DNA from 2 places in the Peribacillus sp. JNUCC41 genome. Region 1 is predicted to be linked to the other one. Evidence: a T-box and tRNA genes for the amino acid it is inferred to sense, from the RefSeq annotation. Region 1 holds a T-box; the other holds one or more tRNA genes.
What was found. A T-box is a leader RNA that pairs with one kind of tRNA and senses whether it is charged. The one in region 1 lies ahead of tyrS (tyrosine--tRNA ligase), so its partner is inferred to be a tRNA-Tyr.

Region 1 (10,449 bases):
GAATACGATGCTTGGAAAACAAGTGGATGGTATCGTGTTCATGGGCGGCAACATCTCTGATGAGCATGTCAAGGAGTTTAAGAATTCACCGGTTCCAATCGTTCTGGCGGGTTCGGTGGATGAAAGCGGGCAAGTTCCATCGGTTAATATTGATTATGAGGCGGCGGCATTTGACGCAGTGACATTCTTTGCTAATAAAGGTCACAAGCATATCGCTTTTGTAAGCGGAAACCCTTCCGCGCTGATTAATGAAATGAAATTGACTGGTTATAAACGAGGATTGAAAGAAGCTGGTCTTTCATTTGATGAAAGTTATATTGTTGAAGGTGATTATACATATGATTCAGGAATTGAATCTTTTGAAAAGTACCTGGAAGTTGAAGACAGACCGACGGCATTCATCGCCGGTGCTGATGAAATGGCTCTTGGAATTGTCCATGCCGCACAGGACAAAGGGTATAATGTACCGGAAGACTTTGAAGTGATCAGCTTCGATAACACGAGATTGACCTTGATGGTGCGTCCGCAAATCACCACGATCGTTCAACCTTTATATGACATTGGTGCGGTTGCGATGAGGCTCCTTACAAAGTTGATGAATAAAGAACAAGTGGAGGAAGGTCTTGAAAAAGTGATCCTCCCGCACCGGATTGAAAACCGTCAATCAACGAAATAAACTTGTTTGGAGAGTGTCCCGGAGGACACTCTCTTTTTATTTCCCAACCCGAACAAAAAGGATCGTTTTTCAAACTTTTAACTTTGTTCATTGCTTTTCGACGTTTGCTTGGAAGACCTGATGGGATAAAGGGCCTTTTCAAGCGTCAGGGCATTCTTCTCGGTAATTTCAGGCTTCCTCGGAATCGGTTCGTAAATATCCTCCATATCATCCCATTCATCCGGCAGCGTGACAGGGGATTCAGGCTGCCAGCAATCGAGCCATTCCTTTGATAGGGGACCGGATATATCATTGTTCGTCATTTCAAGCCAGACCCTCGCCCAAGCCCTCGGAACGACGCGCCATATATCATATCCGCCGCCGCCTACTGCAATCCACCGTCCTTCGCAGAACTTATGGGCCATTTCGTGGGCCAACTTTGGTATTTCCCTATAAATCTTCATGGTGGCAGATAAATGGGTGAGCGGATCGTAATAATGGGAGTCGGCCCCGTTTTGCGTTAATATGACATCCGGTTTGAAGAATTCAATGATCTCCTTAAAGGAATCCCTATAACATTCGAGCCAGGATTCATCTTCAGTGAACGCATCGACCGGGATGTTGAATGAATAGCCGTAGCCTTTTCCCTGGCCCCGCTCGTTAATATTGCCGGTGCCGGGAAATAAGTAGCGCCCCGTTTCATGAATGGATAGGGTGCATACATCGGGATCATCATAAAATGACCATTGGACTCCGTCACCATGATGTGCATCGGTATCGACATACAAGACACGTGCCCCATATTTATTTTGCAGGTATTTAATCGCGACCGAACTATCATTGTAAATGCAAAAGCCTGACGCCTTCCCCCGGAAACCGTGATGCAGGCCCCCGCCAAGATTAAGTGCGTGCTGGGACTGACCGGTCATGACGGCATCCACAGCCGTCAAGGTGCCGCCTACAAGCAAGGCACTCGCTTCGTGCATTTTGGGGAAGATAGGGGTATCCTCTGTTCCCAGTCCATAATTTACTGCCTTTTCAGGGGGGAGCTTTCCCTGGCCCGCCAGTTTGACAGCGTTTACATAATGGTGATCATGGATCAGTTCCAATTCTTCATCGGTAGCCATTCTGGGCTTGATAATTTGATCATCATGGATGGCATGGTGTTTTTTTAATAAATCAAGCGTGAGTTTAAGCCGCTTTTGATTGAATGGATGTTCATCGTTGAATTTGTAGGTAAGCAGTTCATCCGAATAGACGAAAAGGGATGTATCATTCATGTGAAATCCCCGGTAGGCTAGGCCATAAAACGGTATAGCCTTCTTTCTTCAAATCCTCCACCACCATAAATGGATTCATCGTCTGTACACGAATTACAAGAATTTTATAATCGCTTCCATTTTTTTCAGGATAAACAAGGGTGCTCAGGATATTCGAATTGCGCCTTTTGAAAATATGGGCAATATCATGAAGGGAACCTGCCTTATCCGGGATTCTGATTTCAATTTGGGAACCGGGCTGATTGACTCCAGTCAACTCAACGTATGAATGAAGTAAATCGGAACCGGTTATGATGCCCACTAACTGCCTTCCCTTTACGATTGGAAGGCAGCTGATATTGTTATCACAGAAAACAGCCCCGATTTCTTCCACGAAATCCAGCGGGTGCCCCGTGATTATTTCCGTTTTCATGATGCTTGATAATGGTTTTTGTAAATCATTTTTGTATTCTGCGGTACGGAATATAGAAGGTGCAGCATCCCGAATATCTCGGTCGCTGACTAATCCCACAAGATGATAGCTGTCATCGACAATGGGTATATGGCGAATTCGCTTCTCCTTGATGATCATGACAGCGCTATGGATTGTATCTGTTGGAGTGAGGGTGATAATATCCTCATTCATTATTGTTTCTACAATCATTTTCCTTCCTCCTCTTATTCGCCTCTTTAATACATAAACCGATTCATAAAACGCAATTGGTCGAACTTCTGGATGGATTCAGGCGGGACTCTTTTGCCGATACGGGCCATCAGGCAGTTGGCCGGGTGGGAACTGATTTCAGGATCATCTGTTGCAAAGTAGACCAAGCCACCCGCACTCATCATTTTTTCCATGACTTTGCGATAATCCCAAATATTCAGACCTGTCCCTTTCAAATCCCAATGCCAATAGTATTCAGTGGTGATGATGATGAAGTCTTCAACCGAATCGTCTTCCATGGAAAGGCGGATCAGGTTCTTCCCGACGGAGGCACCCCGGTATTTAGGAATGACCTCGATTGCACCAAGCTCAATCAGGTCCTCCATCTTAATTTCCGACCAGCGCTCCAAGGGATCGGGATATAAGTAAGTTACATACCCCACGATCGTTTCATTTTCACGGGCGATGAAGATCCTGCCCTCAGGCAAGTCTGCAATCTCTATTAACGCTTTATGCTGCAAAGCAGGCGGGCGAAAGGCGACCAAATCTTCGTGAAACTCATAAGCGGACATTTTTTCGCCGTTCAACGGACCTTCAATGATGAGCGTCCCGCTCGATGTCTGCAGTTCTTTAGTATAAAAGGTCTTATTATATTCCATTCTTTCACCACCCTTGTTATGTAGTAATCTTATACTCTGGCATTCCGGAGTATAAGAAGCGTTGCTTTTAAAAACTGACCAAATGGAAAGCTTAAATAAATTATACATAAAAACAAGGGGCATAATTTAGAAAGTTCAACACATATATGAATCTTTTGTTACAGTACTCCTTCTTTCCCAGCCATCAACATGAATTCACCTTAACTCTAACATACTTGTCATTCTCAAAATTCAGCAAGCGGGATTTTCCCTAATATGGAAGCTCTTAATATTTTAAAAATTGAGAAAATTGTCTTTTTATACTATAATAAAAATATAGAGCCGAATGAAGGGGGAGTTTGTCGTATGAATGTGAAAGCGTTGCCAGTAGTGGAAGGTAATTTTAATTTAAAGAATTATGATGAAAAATACAAGAAGTTTGACTGGTCTGAGACGGAAAAGGAATTCTCCTGGTCTGAAACCGGTAAAGTGAATCTTGCATATGAAGCCATTGACCGCCATGTCGACACATACAAAAAGAATAAGGTAGCCCTTTATTACAAAGACGATAAAAGAAATGAAAAGTATACATTCAAGGAAATGAAAGATTATACGAATCAAGCGGCCAATGTATTCAAGAACATTGCCAATGTGGAAAAAGGTGATCGAGTTTTCATCTTCATGCCTCGCTCCCCGGAGCTTTATTTTGCATTGTTGGGTGCGATTAAAACGGGAGCGGTCGTAGGGCCGTTGTTCGAAGCCTTCATGGAAGGCGCAATAAGGGATCGCCTTGAAGATAGTGAGGCAAGTGTGATTGTGACGACACCTGAACTTTTGCCGCGCGTCCCAGTGGATGAGCTACCCCATTTAAAGCATATTTTCTTGGTGGGGGAAAATATAAAAGAAGAAGGAAAGTACCATCACTTCAATAAAAAGTTAAAAGAAGCCGACAAAAATTTCGAAATTGAATGGGTGGATCGGAATGACGGTCTGATTCTTCACTATACCTCCGGTTCCACAGGCAAACCAAAAGGAGTGCTTCACGTCCATAATGCGATGATCCAGCATTATCAAACGGCAAGATGGGTCCTTGATTTGCAGGATGAGGACGTGTATTGGTGCACAGCGGACCCTGGATGGGTGACAGGGACGTCTTACGGGATCTTTGGACCTTGGCTGACAGGAACCTCGAATGTCATTGTAGGCGGGCGGTTCAAGCCTGAATCCTGGTACAAGACCTTGGAAGACTTTGGTGTCACGGTATGGTATAGTGCCCCAACGGCCTTCAGGATGCTGATGGGCGCAGGTGACGAAATCGTTAAGCGGTTCGATTTAAGCGCTCTCCGCCATATTTTAAGTGTCGGTGAACCGTTGAATCCGGAAGTGGTGCGCTGGGGAATGAAGGTATTCAATCACCGTATCCATGATACATGGTGGATGACGGAGACCGGGGCTCAGGTCATCTGCAATTATCCTTGCCTGGAAATCAAACCGGGTTCGATGGGCAAACCGATTCCTGGTGTGAAGGCGGCGATAGTGGATGATCAAGGCAACGAGCTTCCGCCGCATAGAATGGGGAACCTTGCCATCAAGAAAGGCTGGCCTTCGATGATGAAGACGGTCTGGAAGAATGAAGCGAAATATGAATCTTACTTTATGCCTGGTGATTGGTATGTTTCGGGAGATTCCGCATATATGGATGAAGATGGTTATTTCTGGTTCCAAGGCCGTGTTGATGATGTCATCATGACGGCAGGGGAAAGAGTCGGACCTTTCGAAGTGGAAAGCAAGTTGGTCGAGCATCCTGCCGTAGCTGAAGCGGGGGTCATTGGTAAGCCCGATCCGGTTCGGGGGGAAATTATCAAAGCGTTTATCGCTCTTCGTGACGGATACGATGCAAACGAAGAGTTGATTGAGGAAATTCGTACATTTGTAAAGCATGGTCTAGCAGCACATGCGGCACCTCGTGAAATTGAATTCAGGGATAAACTTCCTAAAACAAGAAGCGGTAAAATCATGCGCCGTGTCCTGAAAGCTTGGGAACTTGATTTGCCAACTGGTGATTTATCATCGATGGAGGATTGAGAAACTGAGCCGTGCTGATTATTGAAAAGGAAAAGGCATCCATGAAAGGGACAATGGATGCCTTTTTGGGAGATTATAAGGAAACAGGCTGTCCGGGCGAACCCGACAGCCTGTTTTAGTTCAAGAAAGAGTGTCATTCTTCCTCTTCTTCAGCTTTATCCGTTTCTTTCTCTTTATCATTGACTGTGTCTTGATCTTTGTCGGTCTCTTGAATTTCTTTATCTGTATTTTCCTTGTTTTGATCTTTGTCTTGAGCTGGCTCTTTATCTTTATCCGTTTCTTTTTCTGGTTCTTTATCTTTATCTTTATCTTTATCTTTATCTTTATCCGAACCGTTCTTTTCTTTTGAGTCCGGTTTTTTATCTTCGTTAGCTACTTTATCTTTTCCGCGATCATCTTTATTTTTTGCGGAATCTTCTTTCGAACCTGTCTTTTTAGCGCCGCTTTCAACACGTTGAGAAGGGGCTGATTCTTTACCGACTATGTCTACGGCCGTTACGTAATAGGAACCGCCTGAGCCGACTTTGTAAACAAGACTCCCGCCAGCATTGATGCTCGCCACTTTTTTGCCGTCTTTATAGACACGATAACCGACGACATCTCCTTCATGATGCAAGCCCCATGTAATCTTATCGTTACTGATCGTTATGGATAGGGGATCTGGTGCTTTGCCATTATCATTCAATTTTGCTTTCGCCCCGACGACATTTCCTGATTTTTCGCCTCCAGGAATCACGGATCCCGGGTCATCGACATATTCCAATCCGATATCTGCATAGGAATCGGGATTCAACATGAACCCGCCGCTTGTGAATTCGCCAGGCGTTTGCGGGAGGGCTGCGTAGCGTTTGCTGCCGACTGATACATACTGTCCATCTATGAAACTATCATCCGCCCTGGATGGAGCATATTTGGCGATGAATAAATCTGATTTTACAAGACCTGCCTTTTGGCATGCACTTGAAGGCAGCAGTCCTGAAACGCCACAGAAGGAACGGCTGACAATTCCGCCCGGCATTTCAAACCGCTTATCGGGGTCGATGAGTTTAGGATCGACTTTGTATGCGGCATTGATCAGATCTGCCCAATAATACATATTACGTTTATTATATTCTAGACCATTATAGGTCCCTTGTAAGGATTTCGGTGTGTCATAACCCAGCCATGTACCGAATGATACATTAGGGTTGGTTGCGACGAACCAAGCGTCCCAATAGTTTTGTGAAGTTCCGGTCTTACCTGCCCAATCACTTGAGAAAGCAAGTCGGTTCCTGACCGAAGCGGCCGTCCCGCTGTTTACGACATCACGCATCATATCAAGCGTCAGGTAAGCGGCTTGAGGAGAGAATACTTCCACTGGTTTCACTTTATGTTCATAGATGACCTTGCCATCCTTCGATACGATCTTATCGATCATATAAGCATCGATGAACTCCCCTGAATTGGCAAATGTGCCAAATGCATTGACATTTTCTTCAACGGTCACACCTTCGTCCATGGCACCTAATGACATGGCAAGATTGGAGTAATCCCCTTTCGTCACGGTGGAGAATCCCATCTTCTCCAAATAGGAAGCGGGGCTTAGGTTGATTATTTTCTTGTAAAAGAGCGCTGCCGGGATATTATAGGAATTCTTCAATGCCTCCCGGGCTGTTGTTACTCCCGTATAGCTTCCGCCGCCATAGTTTCCTGGACGCCACGCTTTGCTGCCTGCTGGAATGGAAATGGGTACGTTGGCCGATACGCTTCCAGGTGAGATTTTTCCTAACTCAATGCCAGGACCATATACGAGCAAAGGCTTCATCGTTGATCCATTTGATCGCAGTGATGTGGTCGCATGATTCGTCTGCTCCCGCTTGAAATCACGGCCACCTACGAAACTGATGATTTTTCCTGTTTTATTTTCGATTAGAATAGCCCCGGCTTCAACGGGCTCACCCGCTTTATCGTATCCGAAATTTGGATAGTTTTTCGTAACTTCCTGCATTTTATCATATACCTTTTTATTGACCGTCGTATAAATCTGATAGCCGTTTTGACGTAGCTTACGATCGGCAAGTGCTACATATTGATCTTTTAAATCATCATTCTTTAAATCTTTCTCTTCATATCCATCTTCTTTTGCCAGACTGACAGAAAGGATTTCGATGGAGCGTTTTTCGATTTCATAGGTGAGCCATGGATATTTCTCAGATGGCAACGCCTTTTTACCGATAAAGTCTTTTGTTATGTCGTATGCGATTGCTTTATCATATTGCTCTTTTGTTATGTATCCATTACTATACATCCGTTTTAAAACCGTTTTCATCCGGTTAATGCCGGGTTCTTGATTATCTTTAAGTTTCCCTTGCTGAGTATAGGGAGTATAGCCAAAAGGGCTTTGCGGCAATCCAGCAATAAAGGCAGATTGGGGCAGTGTCAGATCTTTGGCCTCCACGCCGAAAATACCTTCAGCAGCGGACTCGACACCTGCGATGTTACGACCGGAAGAATTTCGTCCCAGAGTGGAGACGTTTAAATAGGTTTCCAAAATCTCTTCTTTTTCAAAGAACTTTTCGACACGGAGTGCAAGCAGGATTTCTTTTGCTTTCCGGTCAAATGATACTTCGTTGGTCAGTACCTGGTTTTTAATGAGCTGCTGTGTTAAAGTGCTTCCTCCCGATTGGACGGACGCATTGGTAAATTCCTGGTAAATGGCACGCAGGATGGCTTTCGGGACAACCCCGTCATGTTCATAAAAATACTCATCTTCTGTAGCGATGACTGCATTTTTAAGATACTCGGAAACTTTATCGATGGACACTTCTTCACGCTCAAGGTCACTCTTAAGCTTGCCCAAGTATACGTTATCCGCAAAGTATACCTCAGAGGTCTCTTCATAATTGTAGATGTCCTTTTTTAAATCTTCCTTTGAGCGTACCGGCTCATCATTGACGAGGGCAGCGAAATAGCCGGCTCCGACGCCGCCGGCGAATGAGAATCCTAGGATCCCGACAATAATGAGGATCAGCGTTAAATTCCAAATGACTTGGTATGTAACCCGCGCGTTCTTTTGTGTTTTTTCATTTTGAAAAAAACGGGTCAGCTGCTTCCAGACTGTTTGAAATCTATCTTTTTGATTATTATTCATCGTATCATACCCCCTGAAATCACATATATTATAGCATATAACAGGTAGGGGAAAGGGCATCTTTCTTATTTTTCTATAATCCGTAAGGGTGATGTTGACAAGGATTCTTATGTATGATAAAAGTTTATTAACAACAATAAAATGATGAAATGATTGCGATGATAGGACCCAGTAGTCAGACTATCCCTGTTTCAGAGAGCCGGTGGTTAGTGGAAATCGGTACAAATGGTATGATGAATTACTTCCTGGAGCATTTGCTGTGAAATGATTAGTAGCAGGAAACGGTTGACGACCGTTATTCGTCTTGAGCGGAGGGCATATTATGTCCTCAAGTTGGGTGGTACCGCGAATTCATTCGTCCCTTCATATTTATGAAGGGGCGTTTTTGTGTGTTTTTTGCGGTTTTTTTCTAAGATGGAGGAGGAATATTTAATGGAATTGCTTAAAGACCTCGAGTGGAGAGGGATTATTTATCAACAAACGGATGAAGAGGGTTTTAAGGACCTTTTAGAAAAAGAAAAGATTTCTTTATACTGTGGTGTCGATCCAACTGCGGATAGTATGCACATCGGACATCTATTGCCATTCTTGACATTGCGCCGTTTCCAGCAGCACGGTCATCGTCCACTTGTGCTAGTAGGCGGTGCGACTGGACTTATCGGTGATCCAAGCGGTAAAAAAGAGGAACGCCAGCTGCAAACACTGGAAAAAGTGCTTTATAATGCAGACTGCATAAAAGGGCAGCTATCCCACATCTTTGAATTCGACGGTGATAATGGTGCGGTCATGGTCAATAACTATGACTGGATAGGTAAAATCGATATGGTTACATTCTTGCGTGATTACGGGAAATACATCGGCATTAACTACATGCTGGCAAAAGATACGGTTGCTTCCCGCTTGGATACGGGGATTTCCTTTACTGAATTTGCGTACACGATCTTACAAGGAATTGACTTCGGTCATTTATACAGCAATTTCAACTGTAAATTGCAAATTGGCGGCAGTGATCAATGGGGCAACATTACGACCGGTCTTGAAATGATCAGGAAATCCAATGATGAGAATGCTAAAGCATTCGGTATGACGATCCCGCTCGTAACGAAAGCGGATGGAACGAAATTCGGTAAAACGGAAGGCGGAGCGATTTGGCTTGACCCGGAAAAGACGACTCCGTATGAATTTTACCAATTCTGGATCAATACAGCCGATGCTGATGTTGTGAAATACCTGAAATTCTTCACATTCCTATCTCGTGAGGCGATTGAAGAGTTAGAGCAATCTGTACAGACCGAACCGCATTTGCGTAAAGCGCAAAAAGCATTAGGAGAAGAAATGACACGTTTGATTCATGGTCAGGAAGCTCTAGACCAAGCAATCAAAATCTCTGCCGCCCTATTCAGCGGCGAGGTGAAGAATTTAAGTGCAGCGGAAATCAAATTGGGCTTTAAAGATGTCCCTAGCTTCGAACGTGAAAGCAAAGAAGATATCGGTTTGGTAGATTTAATCGTTGAAGCGAAAATTTCGCCATCCAAGCGTCAAGCCCGTGAGGATATTCAGAATGGGGCAATCTCCATAAATGGGGAGAAAGTGACTGATCTGCAATATGTAGTGACGGAAGCTGCCAAGATTGAAGGGGAGTTCATCCTCGTTCGTCGCGGCAAGAAGAAATACACATTAGTGAAATGATTATTCAAAGCCCGGCTGAATCCCAGCCGGGCTTTGTTCATGCAAAGGTGTTTAGGTGCAAAAAAAAACCCATCCAAGGATGGGCTTTTTTGAAGTTATTAACGAGAGTAGAACTCAACGATAAGAGCTTCGTTAATTTCAGCAGGCAATTCAGAACGTTCTGGTAAACGAGTGAAAGTACCTTCTAATTTCTCAGCATCGAAAGTAAGGAAATCAGGAACGAAGTTAGTTGCTTCAACTGATTCTTTGATGATTGAGAAGTTGCGTGATTTTTCACGAACTGCGATTGTTTGTCCAAGAGTCACTTTGTAAGATGGAATGTCTACGCG
Region 2 (10,449 bases), 1.6 Mb from region 1:
CTTTTTGCCATATAGGTGGACGCCTTTAGGATTTCTTCGACTAAACGCTCTTGCTGATTCTCTTCCGGAACGGTGCCCCTTGCAAAGAGCTTCCCGCGTCCTAATTGTTCAAGTGCTCTTCTCAGTTCAGGTTGAAAAATGACGAGAATCGCCAATACTCCCCAATTCATGACTTGTGCCATTAACCATCCGAGTGTATTGAAACCAAACAGGTTGCTTAAGCTTTTTACAATGACAATTACAAAAATTCCTTTTAGCAGCTGAATAGCCTTTGTACCCCGAATAATAGTTAACAATTTATATATCACAAACCATACAAGGAGAATATCAATGAAATTTACTACATAGTCCCAAACAGTCAAGTTGGTTAAAGACATGTTGTTTCCTCCAGTCAGTATTACTCCAAATACAAATTACAATCTTTATACGATAACCTTAATAGTATACCATTTTTTAAATGATACATCTAAAAACTAGTGTGAGAAATTTACATAGGAAAAACGAATCATGTAAAAGGGTCCCCTTCCCTTAAAAAATAAAGCTGAGCGAAGTCACCGTAAATGAAAAAACGGTGCCCTCTCCCAGCTTCTATTCCTTATTCCTTTCCCTCCTCTTTAGCAGGAACCAACGAGGTTGCAGTATCCTTTACTTTATACCACATCCACTCAAAAGCTTGGTCAATAACATGGATGCTTCCAGTCACATTCCCTGCTTTTGACATATATTTATGCCCATTTATGACTGTCACATCTCCCTCTACTTCACCATCTATTTGAATGTTACCATTTTGAACTACCACATTCCCCTTGATTGTCTCACCCTCAGGCACAATCACCGTTTCACCTTCAACCACTAAGTTAGGCTGCTTTGATACTGAAAAATGTTCGTCCTGATTATAAGTGGAGAAAACAGATCCTGTCATCAATATGATGAACATCGCTGCCGCTGTCATGAAGGGATGGCTTTTGAACCAACGTTTGGCACCTGTTGTTTTCGTTTCCTTTGGCAATTGAGCCATAACCTTTGCTGTAAAGTCATCCGGGGCCTTTATATGGGAAGTGCTTTGTACAAGAGCGACCGCCTTTTTCATTTCATGAAAGTACTCCCGGCATTCAGCACAGTTATGCAAGTGCTCCCGTAAAACTTCTTTATGCTCCGGTTTGATGTCCTCATCTAAATAATCATGCATATATTCAATGATTTCCTCATGGCAGTTCATTTTTCTCACCTTCTTTTTATAAATGGCGTAGTTGTTTACGCAAGGCTTCCCGACCACGATGTATCCTCGTCTTGACCGTACCGACAGGCAAATCGAGTATTTCACTGATTTCCTTTAGGGATAACTCTTCAATATACTTCAATACGATTACCGACCGGTATTTCTCGGGCAATTTCATTATTTCCACTTGAATGGTTTCCTGTAGTTCTAAAGATTCAACCTCTTCCTCGGGTTTCGCCATATCCGATGCAATTTGGGAATACATATTCAATCCCTCTGTTCCTGCCACCTCTGCATCTAAATAGTAATCCGGTTTTTTCTTGCGAAGCCGGTCAATGCAAAGATTGGTCGCAATCCGGTATAACCATGTAGAAAATTTCATTTGTATATTGAAACTTCGAATATTCACGTAGGCCCTTACAAAGGCCTCTTGTGCCAAATCTTCTGCTTCTTGCCTGTTTCCGAGCATCCTGAAACATATTTGGAACACTTTGTCCTTGTATATTTCGACAATTTCTCCAAATGCATTATGGTCTCCCTTTAATACTTGATTAATTCTCTCTTTAATGAGTGCATCCATTTTCCGGTATTACCCCCGCTCATGCGGCTATACGATTACTACGAATCGTAAGCTAAAAGGTTTCAAAAATTTAATACATTAATTTTAACAAAGTTTTACATTTTATGTTTAAGAAAAAAAAAACAGGGCTATATAGTAAGAAATTGTAAAATCTAAGGGAGTGTTTCTCTATATGACTGCAGAACAAATTTTAGTCCATATTGAACAATACAGACAGAAAATGATGTTTTTGGCTTCCCGTTCTTCGATGGTGGATAATGAAGTTGTTGAAGTTAGCAGTAAACTGGATTCTTTAATCATCCAATACATCCATTTAACTAAAAATGGAGATCTCAATAACAGAAGTGCCCTCAAGTGAATATGGATTTACGATTGCAACCAATTATCTATAGATATGTTCCTGTTACATACGCCCTAGTAAATAAACCTACGTCTTCTAGCATATAAAAAACAGTAACCCATTACAAGCCGGTTACTGTTTCTTTTATTTTTTCGGTTATAATAATTTTTCTCCAAATAGCGAACCCATTAGGGCCACGGCAACGATCGCCGTCTTATTCCGCTCATCTAAAATTGGATTCACTTCAACGAATTCAGCTGATGTAATCAAGTTGGATTCCGCAAGCAATTCCATGGCCAAATGACTTTCCCGATAACTTATACCACCAATCACCGGTGTCCCCACTCCGGGTGCATCTGTAGGGTCAACTCCATCCAAATCCAATGACAGGTGGACGCCATCCGTTCTTTCCCTTAAATAATCAATGCATTCCTCCATCACCCGTGTCATTCCCATGCGGTCGATCTCATGCATCGTGTATACTTTAATCCCTTTCTCACGGATAAGTTCTTTTTCGCCTTCATCCAATGACCTTGCTCCAATTATTACGATGTTTTCCGGTTTCACTTTTGGAGCAAAACCATGGATATTGATTAGGTCCGGATGTCCAAGCCCAATACTGACAGCTAGGGGCATACCGTGTATATTCCCTGATGGTGAAGTATCCTCCGTATTTAGATCCCCATGTGCGTCGTACCAAATCACACCCACATTTTCATAGTGCTTTGCGACTCCTGCCAGTGTACCTATAGCTATGGAATGGTCTCCTCCCAATACAAGCGGAAAGGAACCCCCTTCTATTATTTCATCAACTTTTGTTGCTAACAGGGAGTTACCCTTCGCTACAAGCTGTAGGTTTTTTAGATTTGTCCCAGGCTCATCTGCGTTTTCAGGACGCCCTACAATGATATCTCCTAAATCCTCCACTTCTATATTCAACTTTTCAAGACGCTCGATAATCTCTGCGCAGCGAATGGCACTAGGTCCCATATCCACCCCACGCCTTGCTTGACCAAGGTCCATAGGCAGTCCGATGACGGAAATTTTCTGAATAGACATACAATTCCCCCTTTCCATCATTTTATATCGTATATGCCGGTTGGTTCAACTCGACATTCCCATGTATAAAGATGCACGTTCCTATCATATATGTTATTTGTGAAATAAGATCTTTCTGGGGATTAGCTTACCCAAACATGTCTTAAACAAAAAAAAGTCTTAAACCACTTTTGGCTTAAGACGTAAGTTTTGGTGTATGTAGTTGATGGTGGAGCCTAGCGGGATCGAACCGCTGACCTCCTGCGTGCAAGGCAGGCGCTCTCCCAGCTGAGCTAAGGCCCCTTTAAGGGATTTAAAATTTATTAAGCGGAAGACGGGATTCGAACCCGCGACCCCAACCTTGGCAAGGTTGTATTCTACCACTGAACTACTTCCGCAAATGGCTGGGCTAGAAGGGATCGAACCTTCGCATGACGGAATCAAAATCCGTTGCCTTACCGCTTGGCTATAGCCCAATATATGATATGCAATGTTTAATATTCAACAAAATAAAAAGGTGGTAATCATATACTTCCCCAATACAGAGAATATATAACTAATCCACAGGATTTTATTAAAATGGTGGAGGGGGGCAGATTCGAACTGCCGAACCCGAAGGAGCGGATTTACAGTCCGCCGCGTTTAGCCACTTCGCTACCCCTCCGCAATATATGGTTGTAAGTGGTGCCGGCAAGAGGACTTGAACCCCCAACCTACTGATTACAAGTCAGTTGCTCTACCAGTTGAGCTACACCGGCAAGTAAAGAATGAAATGGTGGAGGATGACGGGATCGAACCGCCGACCCTCTGCTTGTAAGGCAGATGCTCTCCCAGCTGAGCTAATCCTCCGGATTTAAAATGGTGACCCGTACGGGATTCGAACCCGTGTTACCGCCGTGAAAGGGCGGTGTCTTAACCGCTTGACCAACGGGCCGATCTGTTTTGCGTTCATAGATAGATTGGGAAGCTCCCAAGCGGATTCGAACCGCTGACCTCTTCCTTACCATGGAAGTGCTCTACCTACTGAGCTATGGAAGCATATGGCTCCGCAGGTAGGACTCGAACCTACGACCGTTCGGTTAACAGCCGAATGCTCTACCACTGAGCTACTGCGGAATAATATAATGTTTCCTAAAACCCATTTAAAGATTTAAATGAATAGCCTGGCAACGTCCTACTCTCACAGGGGGAAACCCCCAACTACCATCGGCGCTGAAGAACTTAACTTCCGTGTTCGGAATGGGAACGGGTGTGACCTCTTCGCCATCATTGCCAGACTATATTCATTTTTTGAAGAATTTTCATTCCTTCAAAACTAGATAATAAGAAGGTATTTCATTTTTTTAAAGCGTTGGTTAAGTCCTCGATCTATTAGTATCAGTCAGCTCCACATGTCGCCACGCTTCCACCTCTGACCTATCAACCTGATCATCTTTCAGGGATCTTACTAGCTTGCGCCATGGGAAATCTCATCTTGAGGGGGGCTTCATGCTTAGATGCTTTCAGCACTTATCCCGTCCGCACGTAGCTACCCAGCTATGCCTTTGGCAAGACAACTGGTACACCAGCGGTGCGTCCATCCCGGTCCTCTCGTACTAAGGACAGCTCCTCTCAAATTTCCTGCGCCCGCGACGGATAGGGACCGAACTGTCTCACGACGTTCTGAACCCAGCTCGCGTACCGCTTTAATGGGCGAACAGCCCAACCCTTGGGACCGACTACAGCCCCAGGATGCGATGAGCCGACATCGAGGTGCCAAACCTCCCCGTCGATGTGGACTCTTGGGGGAGATAAGCCTGTTATCCCCGGGGTAGCTTTTATCCGTTGAGCGATGGCCCTTCCATGCGGAACCACCGGATCACTAAGCCCGACTTTCGTCCCTGCTCGACTTGTAGGTCTCGCAGTCAAGCTCCCTTGTGCCTTTACACTCTACGAATGATTTCCAACCATTCTGAGGGAACCTTTGGGCGCCTCCGTTACTCTTTAGGAGGCGACCGCCCCAGTCAAACTGCCCACCTGACACTGTCTCCCACCCCGATAAGGGGCGCGGGTTAGAATTTCAATACAGCCAGGGTAGTATCCCACCAACGCCTCCACCGAAGCTAGCGCTCCGGCTTCTCAGGCTCCTACCTATCCTGTACAAGCTGTACCAAAATTCAATATCAGGCTGCAGTAAAGCTCCACGGGGTCTTTCCGTCCTGTCGCGGGTAACCTGCATCTTCACAGGTACTATAATTTCACCGAGTCTCTCGTTGAGACAGTGCCCAGATCGTTACACCTTTCGTGCGGGTCGGAACTTACCCGACAAGGAATTTCGCTACCTTAGGACCGTTATAGTTACGGCCGCCGTTTACTGGGGCTTCGGTTCAAAGCTTCGCTTGCGCTAACCTCTCCCCTTAACCTTCCAGCACCGGGCAGGTGTCAGCCCCTATACTTCGCCTTGCGGCTTCGCAGAGACCTGTGTTTTTGCTAAACAGTCGCCTGGGCCTATTCACTGCGGCTTTTCTGGGCTATTCACCCTAAAAAGCACCCCTTCTCCCGAAGTTACGGGGTCATTTTGCCGAGTTCCTTAACGAGAGTTCTCTCGCACACCTTAGGATTCTCTCCTCGCCTACCTGTGTCGGTTTGCGGTACGGGCACCTTACATCTCACTAGAGGCTTTTCTTGGCAGCGTGGAATCAGGAACTTCGGTACTATATTTCCCTCGCCATCACAGCTCCGCCTTAATGGAAACGGGATTTGCCTCGTTTCCGGCCTAACTGCTTGGACGCGCATATCCAACAGCGCGCTTACCCTATCCTTCTGCGTCCCCCCATCGTTCAAACGATGTATAGGTGGTACAGGAATATCAACCTGTTGTCCATCGCCTACGCCTTTCGGCCTCGGCTTAGGTCCCGACTAACCCTGAGCGGACGAGCCTTCCTCAGGAAACCTTAGGCATTCGGTGGAAGGGATTCTCACCCTTCTTTCGCTACTCATACCGGCATTCTCACTTCTAAGCGCTCCACCAGTCCTTCCGGTCTGACTTCAACGCCCTTAGAACGCTCTCCTACCACTGACACCCAATGGTGTCAATCCACAGCTTCGGTGATACGTTTAGCCCCGGTACATTTTCGGCGCGGAGTCACTCGACCAGTGAGCTATTACGCACTCTTTAAATGGTGGCTGCTTCTAAGCCAACATCCTGGTTGTCTAAGCAACTCCACATCCTTTTCCACTTAACGTATACTTTGGGACCTTAGCTGGTGGTCTGGGCTGTTTCCCTTTCGACTACGGATCTTATCACTCGCAGTCTGACTCCCAAGAATAAGTATTTGGCATTCGGAGTTTGACTGAATTCGGTAACCCGTTGGGGGCCCCTAGTCCAATCAGTGCTCTACCTCCAATACTCTCATCTTGAGGCTAGCCCTAAAGCTATTTCGGAGAGAACCAGCTATCTCCAGGTTCGATTGGAATTTCTCCGCTACCCACACCTCATCCCCGCACTTTTCAACGTGCGTGGGTTCGGGCCTCCATTCAGTGTTACCTGAACTTCACCCTGGACATGGGTAGATCACCTGGTTTCGGGTCTACGACCTCATACTCATTCGCCCTATTCAGACTCGCTTTCGCTGCGGCTCCGTCTTATCAACTTAACCTCGCATGAAATCGTAACTCGCCGGTTCATTCTACAAAAGGCACGCCATTACCCATTAACGGGCTTTGACTACTTGTAGGCACACGGTTTCAGGATCTATTTCACTCCCCTTCCGGGGTGCTTTTCACCTTTCCCTCACGGTACTGGTTCACTATCGGTCACTAGGGAGTATTTAGCCTTGGGAGATGGTCCTCCCTGCTTCCGACGGGATTTCTCGTGTCCCGCCGTACTCAGGATCCACTCAGGAGGGAACGAAGTTTCAACTACAGGGTTTTTACCTTCTTCGACGGACCTTTCCAGGTCGCTTCATTTACCCCGTTCCTTTGTAACTCCATGTTGAGTGTCCTACAACCCCAAGAGGCAAGCCTCTTGGTTTGGGCTAATTCCGTTTCGCTCGCCGCTACTCAGGAAATCGCGTTTGCTTTCTCTTCCTCCGGGTACTTAGATGTTTCAGTTCCCCGGGTCTGCCTTCAGTACCCTATGTATTCAGGTAAAGATACTGTTCCATTACGAACAGTGGGTTTCCCCATTCGGAAATCTCCGGATCAAAGCTTACTTACAGCTCCCCGAAGCATATCGGTGTTAGTCCCGTCCTTCATCGGCTCCTAGTGCCAAGGCATCCACCGTGCGCCCTTTCTAACTTAACCGTTAAAAAAGATCTTACAGATGCTTTGAAAAAAATTAATTGCCTTCTATCTATTATCTAGTTTTCAAGGAACAATGCAGAAAGAATGACATCACATCGTGATGCTTGTCTTTCCTATTTGAATGAATTACTCATTCAAAACTGAACAAAACAAAAGCGCTCTCGTAATTATCCTTAGAAAGGAGGTGATCCAGCCGCACCTTCCGATACGGCTACCTTGTTACGACTTCACCCCAATCATCTGTCCCACCTTAGGCGGCTGGCTCCATAAAGGTTACCTCACCGACTTCGGGTGTTACAAACTCTCGTGGTGTGACGGGCGGTGTGTACAAGGCCCGGGAACGTATTCACCGCGGCATGCTGATCCGCGATTACTAGCGATTCCGGCTTCATGCAGGCGAGTTGCAGCCTGCAATCCGAACTGAGAATGGCTTTATGGGATTCGCTTACCTTCGCAGGTTTGCAGCCCTTTGTACCATCCATTGTAGCACGTGTGTAGCCCAGGTCATAAGGGGCATGATGATTTGACGTCATCCCCACCTTCCTCCGGTTTGTCACCGGCAGTCACCTTAGAGTGCCCAACTGAATGCTGGCAACTAAGATCAAGGGTTGCGCTCGTTGCGGGACTTAACCCAACATCTCACGACACGAGCTGACGACAACCATGCACCACCTGTCACTCTGTCCCCCGAAGGGGAAAGCCCTATCTCTAGGGTTGTCAGAGGATGTCAAGACCTGGTAAGGTTCTTCGCGTTGCTTCGAATTAAACCACATGCTCCACCGCTTGTGCGGGCCCCCGTCAATTCCTTTGAGTTTCAGCCTTGCGGCCGTACTCCCCAGGCGGAGTGCTTAATGCGTTAGCTGCAGCACTAAAGGGCGGAAACCCTCTAACACTTAGCACTCATCGTTTACGGCGTGGACTACCAGGGTATCTAATCCTGTTTGCTCCCCACGCTTTCGCGCCTCAGTGTCAGTTACAGACCAGAAAGTCGCCTTCGCCACTGGTGTTCCTCCAAATCTCTACGCATTTCACCGCTACACTTGGAATTCCACTTTCCTCTTCTGCACTCAAGTTCCCCAGTTTCCAATGACCCTCCACGGTTGAGCCGTGGGCTTTCACATCAGACTTAAGGAACCACCTGCGCGCGCTTTACGCCCAATAATTCCGGACAACGCTTGCCACCTACGTATTACCGCGGCTGCTGGCACGTAGTTAGCCGTGGCTTTCTGGTTAGGTACCGTCAAGGTACCAGCAGTTACTCTGGTACTTGTTCTTCCCTAACAACAGAACTTTACGACCCGAAGGCCTTCTTCGTTCACGCGGCGTTGCTCCGTCAGACTTTCGTCCATTGCGGAAGATTCCCTACTGCTGCCTCCCGTAGGAGTCTGGGCCGTGTCTCAGTCCCAGTGTGGCCGATCACCCTCTCAGGTCGGCTACGCATCGTCGCCTTGGTGAGCCATTACCTCACCAACTAGCTAATGCGCCGCGGGCCCATCTATAAGTGACAGCGTAAACCGTCTTTCCATCTTCTCTCATGCGAGAAAAGAACGTATCCGGTATTAGCTCCGGTTTCCCGAAGTTATCCCAGTCTTATAGGCAGGTTGCCCACGTGTTACTCACCCGTCCGCCGCTAATCTCAGGGAGCAAGCTCCCGTCGATTCGCTCGACTTGCATGTATTAGGCACGCCGCCAGCGTTCGTCCTGAGCCAGGATCAAACTCTCCGAAGAAATGTTTGACTTGCTCATTTGCTTTTTTAATAGTGTGTGCTCACTTAAAATTTAACGTTGGCGCTTTGTTTTGTTCAGTTTTCAAAGAGCAATTTGTTTGTCGCATCTCTTAGCGACTTTAATATCTTAACACCTTATCACCACTTCGTCAATAACTTTTTAAAAAAAGTTTTTTTCATTCTTTTTCAAAAGCTATTACGTAGCAGCAACTTTTATAATATACCAGCGTACAAACCAATAGTCAATAGATTTTTTGAATATAATTCGCATTTAAATATCATGACTGGTTCCGCTTGGATAAATTCGTTTTTCCCCTCATATACATCAGGCATTCCTCCTCGGTGCTCACCCTTTTAAACAGCTTGAAAAGAATATTATATTTCTCGTTTATTGCCCTTTTGACTAAGTGATCGATTCTGTCATCTTGCAAATCGAATAGTATTTCATCCATCTCTCTTTTTAAAAGGTACTCCAATTCCATCTTTTCTTTGTCATTAATCAATAAACCGAGCATGGTTCACACCTCCATCAGACAGCTTTCCCCATTCCCGTCAATTTTATGAATTTCCAACGGATTTTTTTGCATAACAATAATCCTCGCGCATAAATTTGAAGACAAGAGTACTTTGGACAAGGGGATGGATTAATGAAATTTTTCATGGTGCTTCAGGCCAAGAACATTAAATATTATTCGTTAATTTTGCTTACGGCACTTTTTACCGCTTGGTTTCTTTTTGTACAAAACATTCTTCATGCCCCCGTTTTTTCTACAGAGGATGGGCCGAAGGCGGTTTATAAAGGGGAAAAGAATGTTGCGATCACGTTCAATATTGGCTGGGGTGATGAGAAAGCCGCCCCAATAATAGAGACATTAAAAAGAGAAAAAATTAAATCCGCCACTTTTTTCCTCGCGGGATCTTGGGCTGAACGTCATCCGGATATTGTAGCTGAAATTGCGAAAGAAGGATATGAAATCGGCATGCTTGGTTACGATTATAAAGATTATTCCGAAATGGAAGATCAAGAAATCATCCGGGATATTTCTAAAGCCCAGGAGGCATTTAAAAAACTTAATATAAAGAACATAGAACTTTTACGTGCTCCCACCGGCCACTTTGATAAACGCCTCTTAAAGATTAGCGAGAATTTCGGATATACCGTTGTCCATTGGAGCATCGATTCTAAGGATTGGACCAATCCAGGTGTGGATCGGATCGTTCAGAACATCACCAAGGCCCAAAAGGGAGATATCATCTTATT

Region 2: it encodes a tRNA-Tyr, which carries the amino acid that the T-box ahead of tyrS (tyrosine--tRNA ligase) is inferred to sense. The anticodon was not compared.

Annotation. Positions count from the first base shown of each region.
Region 1 covers NZ_CP062163.1:335,841-346,289, reverse strand. Annotated here, with positions in the region: gene ccpA (catabolite control protein A) at 1-676, shown strand, start outside; gene JNUCC41_RS01660 (acetoin utilization protein AcuC) at 754-1,935, opposite strand; gene JNUCC41_RS01655 (acetoin utilization AcuB family protein) at 1,928-2,578, opposite strand; gene JNUCC41_RS01650 (GNAT family N-acetyltransferase) at 2,605-3,237, opposite strand; gene acsA (acetate--CoA ligase) at 3,583-5,301, shown strand; gene JNUCC41_RS01640 (transglycosylase domain-containing protein) at 5,435-8,431, opposite strand; T-box leader at 8,581-8,797, shown strand; gene tyrS (tyrosine--tRNA ligase) at 8,864-10,120, shown strand; gene rpsD (30S ribosomal protein S4) at 10,219-10,449, opposite strand, start outside.
Region 2 covers NZ_CP062163.1:1,977,250-1,987,698, reverse strand. Annotated here, with positions in the region: gene cdaA (diadenylate cyclase CdaA) at 1-377, opposite strand, end outside; gene JNUCC41_RS09960 (anti-sigma factor family protein) at 596-1,219, opposite strand; gene sigW (RNA polymerase sigma factor SigW) at 1,236-1,799, opposite strand; gene JNUCC41_RS09950 (aspartyl-phosphate phosphatase Spo0E family protein) at 1,972-2,157, shown strand; gene rocF (arginase) at 2,296-3,198, opposite strand; tRNA gene JNUCC41_RS09940 (tRNA-Ala) at 3,405-3,480, opposite strand; tRNA gene JNUCC41_RS09935 (tRNA-Gly) at 3,504-3,575, opposite strand; tRNA gene JNUCC41_RS09930 (tRNA-Gln) at 3,579-3,653, opposite strand; tRNA gene JNUCC41_RS09925 (tRNA-Tyr) at 3,758-3,841, opposite strand; tRNA gene JNUCC41_RS09920 (tRNA-Thr) at 3,860-3,935, opposite strand; tRNA gene JNUCC41_RS09915 (tRNA-Val) at 3,951-4,026, opposite strand; tRNA gene JNUCC41_RS09910 (tRNA-Glu) at 4,037-4,111, opposite strand; tRNA gene JNUCC41_RS09905 (tRNA-Thr) at 4,143-4,215, opposite strand; tRNA gene JNUCC41_RS09900 (tRNA-Asn) at 4,219-4,293, opposite strand; rRNA gene rrf (5S ribosomal RNA) at 4,339-4,454, opposite strand; rRNA gene JNUCC41_RS09890 (23S ribosomal RNA) at 4,529-7,461, opposite strand; rRNA gene JNUCC41_RS09885 (16S ribosomal RNA) at 7,639-9,189, opposite strand; gene JNUCC41_RS09880 (hypothetical protein) at 9,467-9,703, opposite strand; gene pdaB (polysaccharide deacetylase family sporulation protein PdaB) at 9,836-10,449, shown strand, end outside.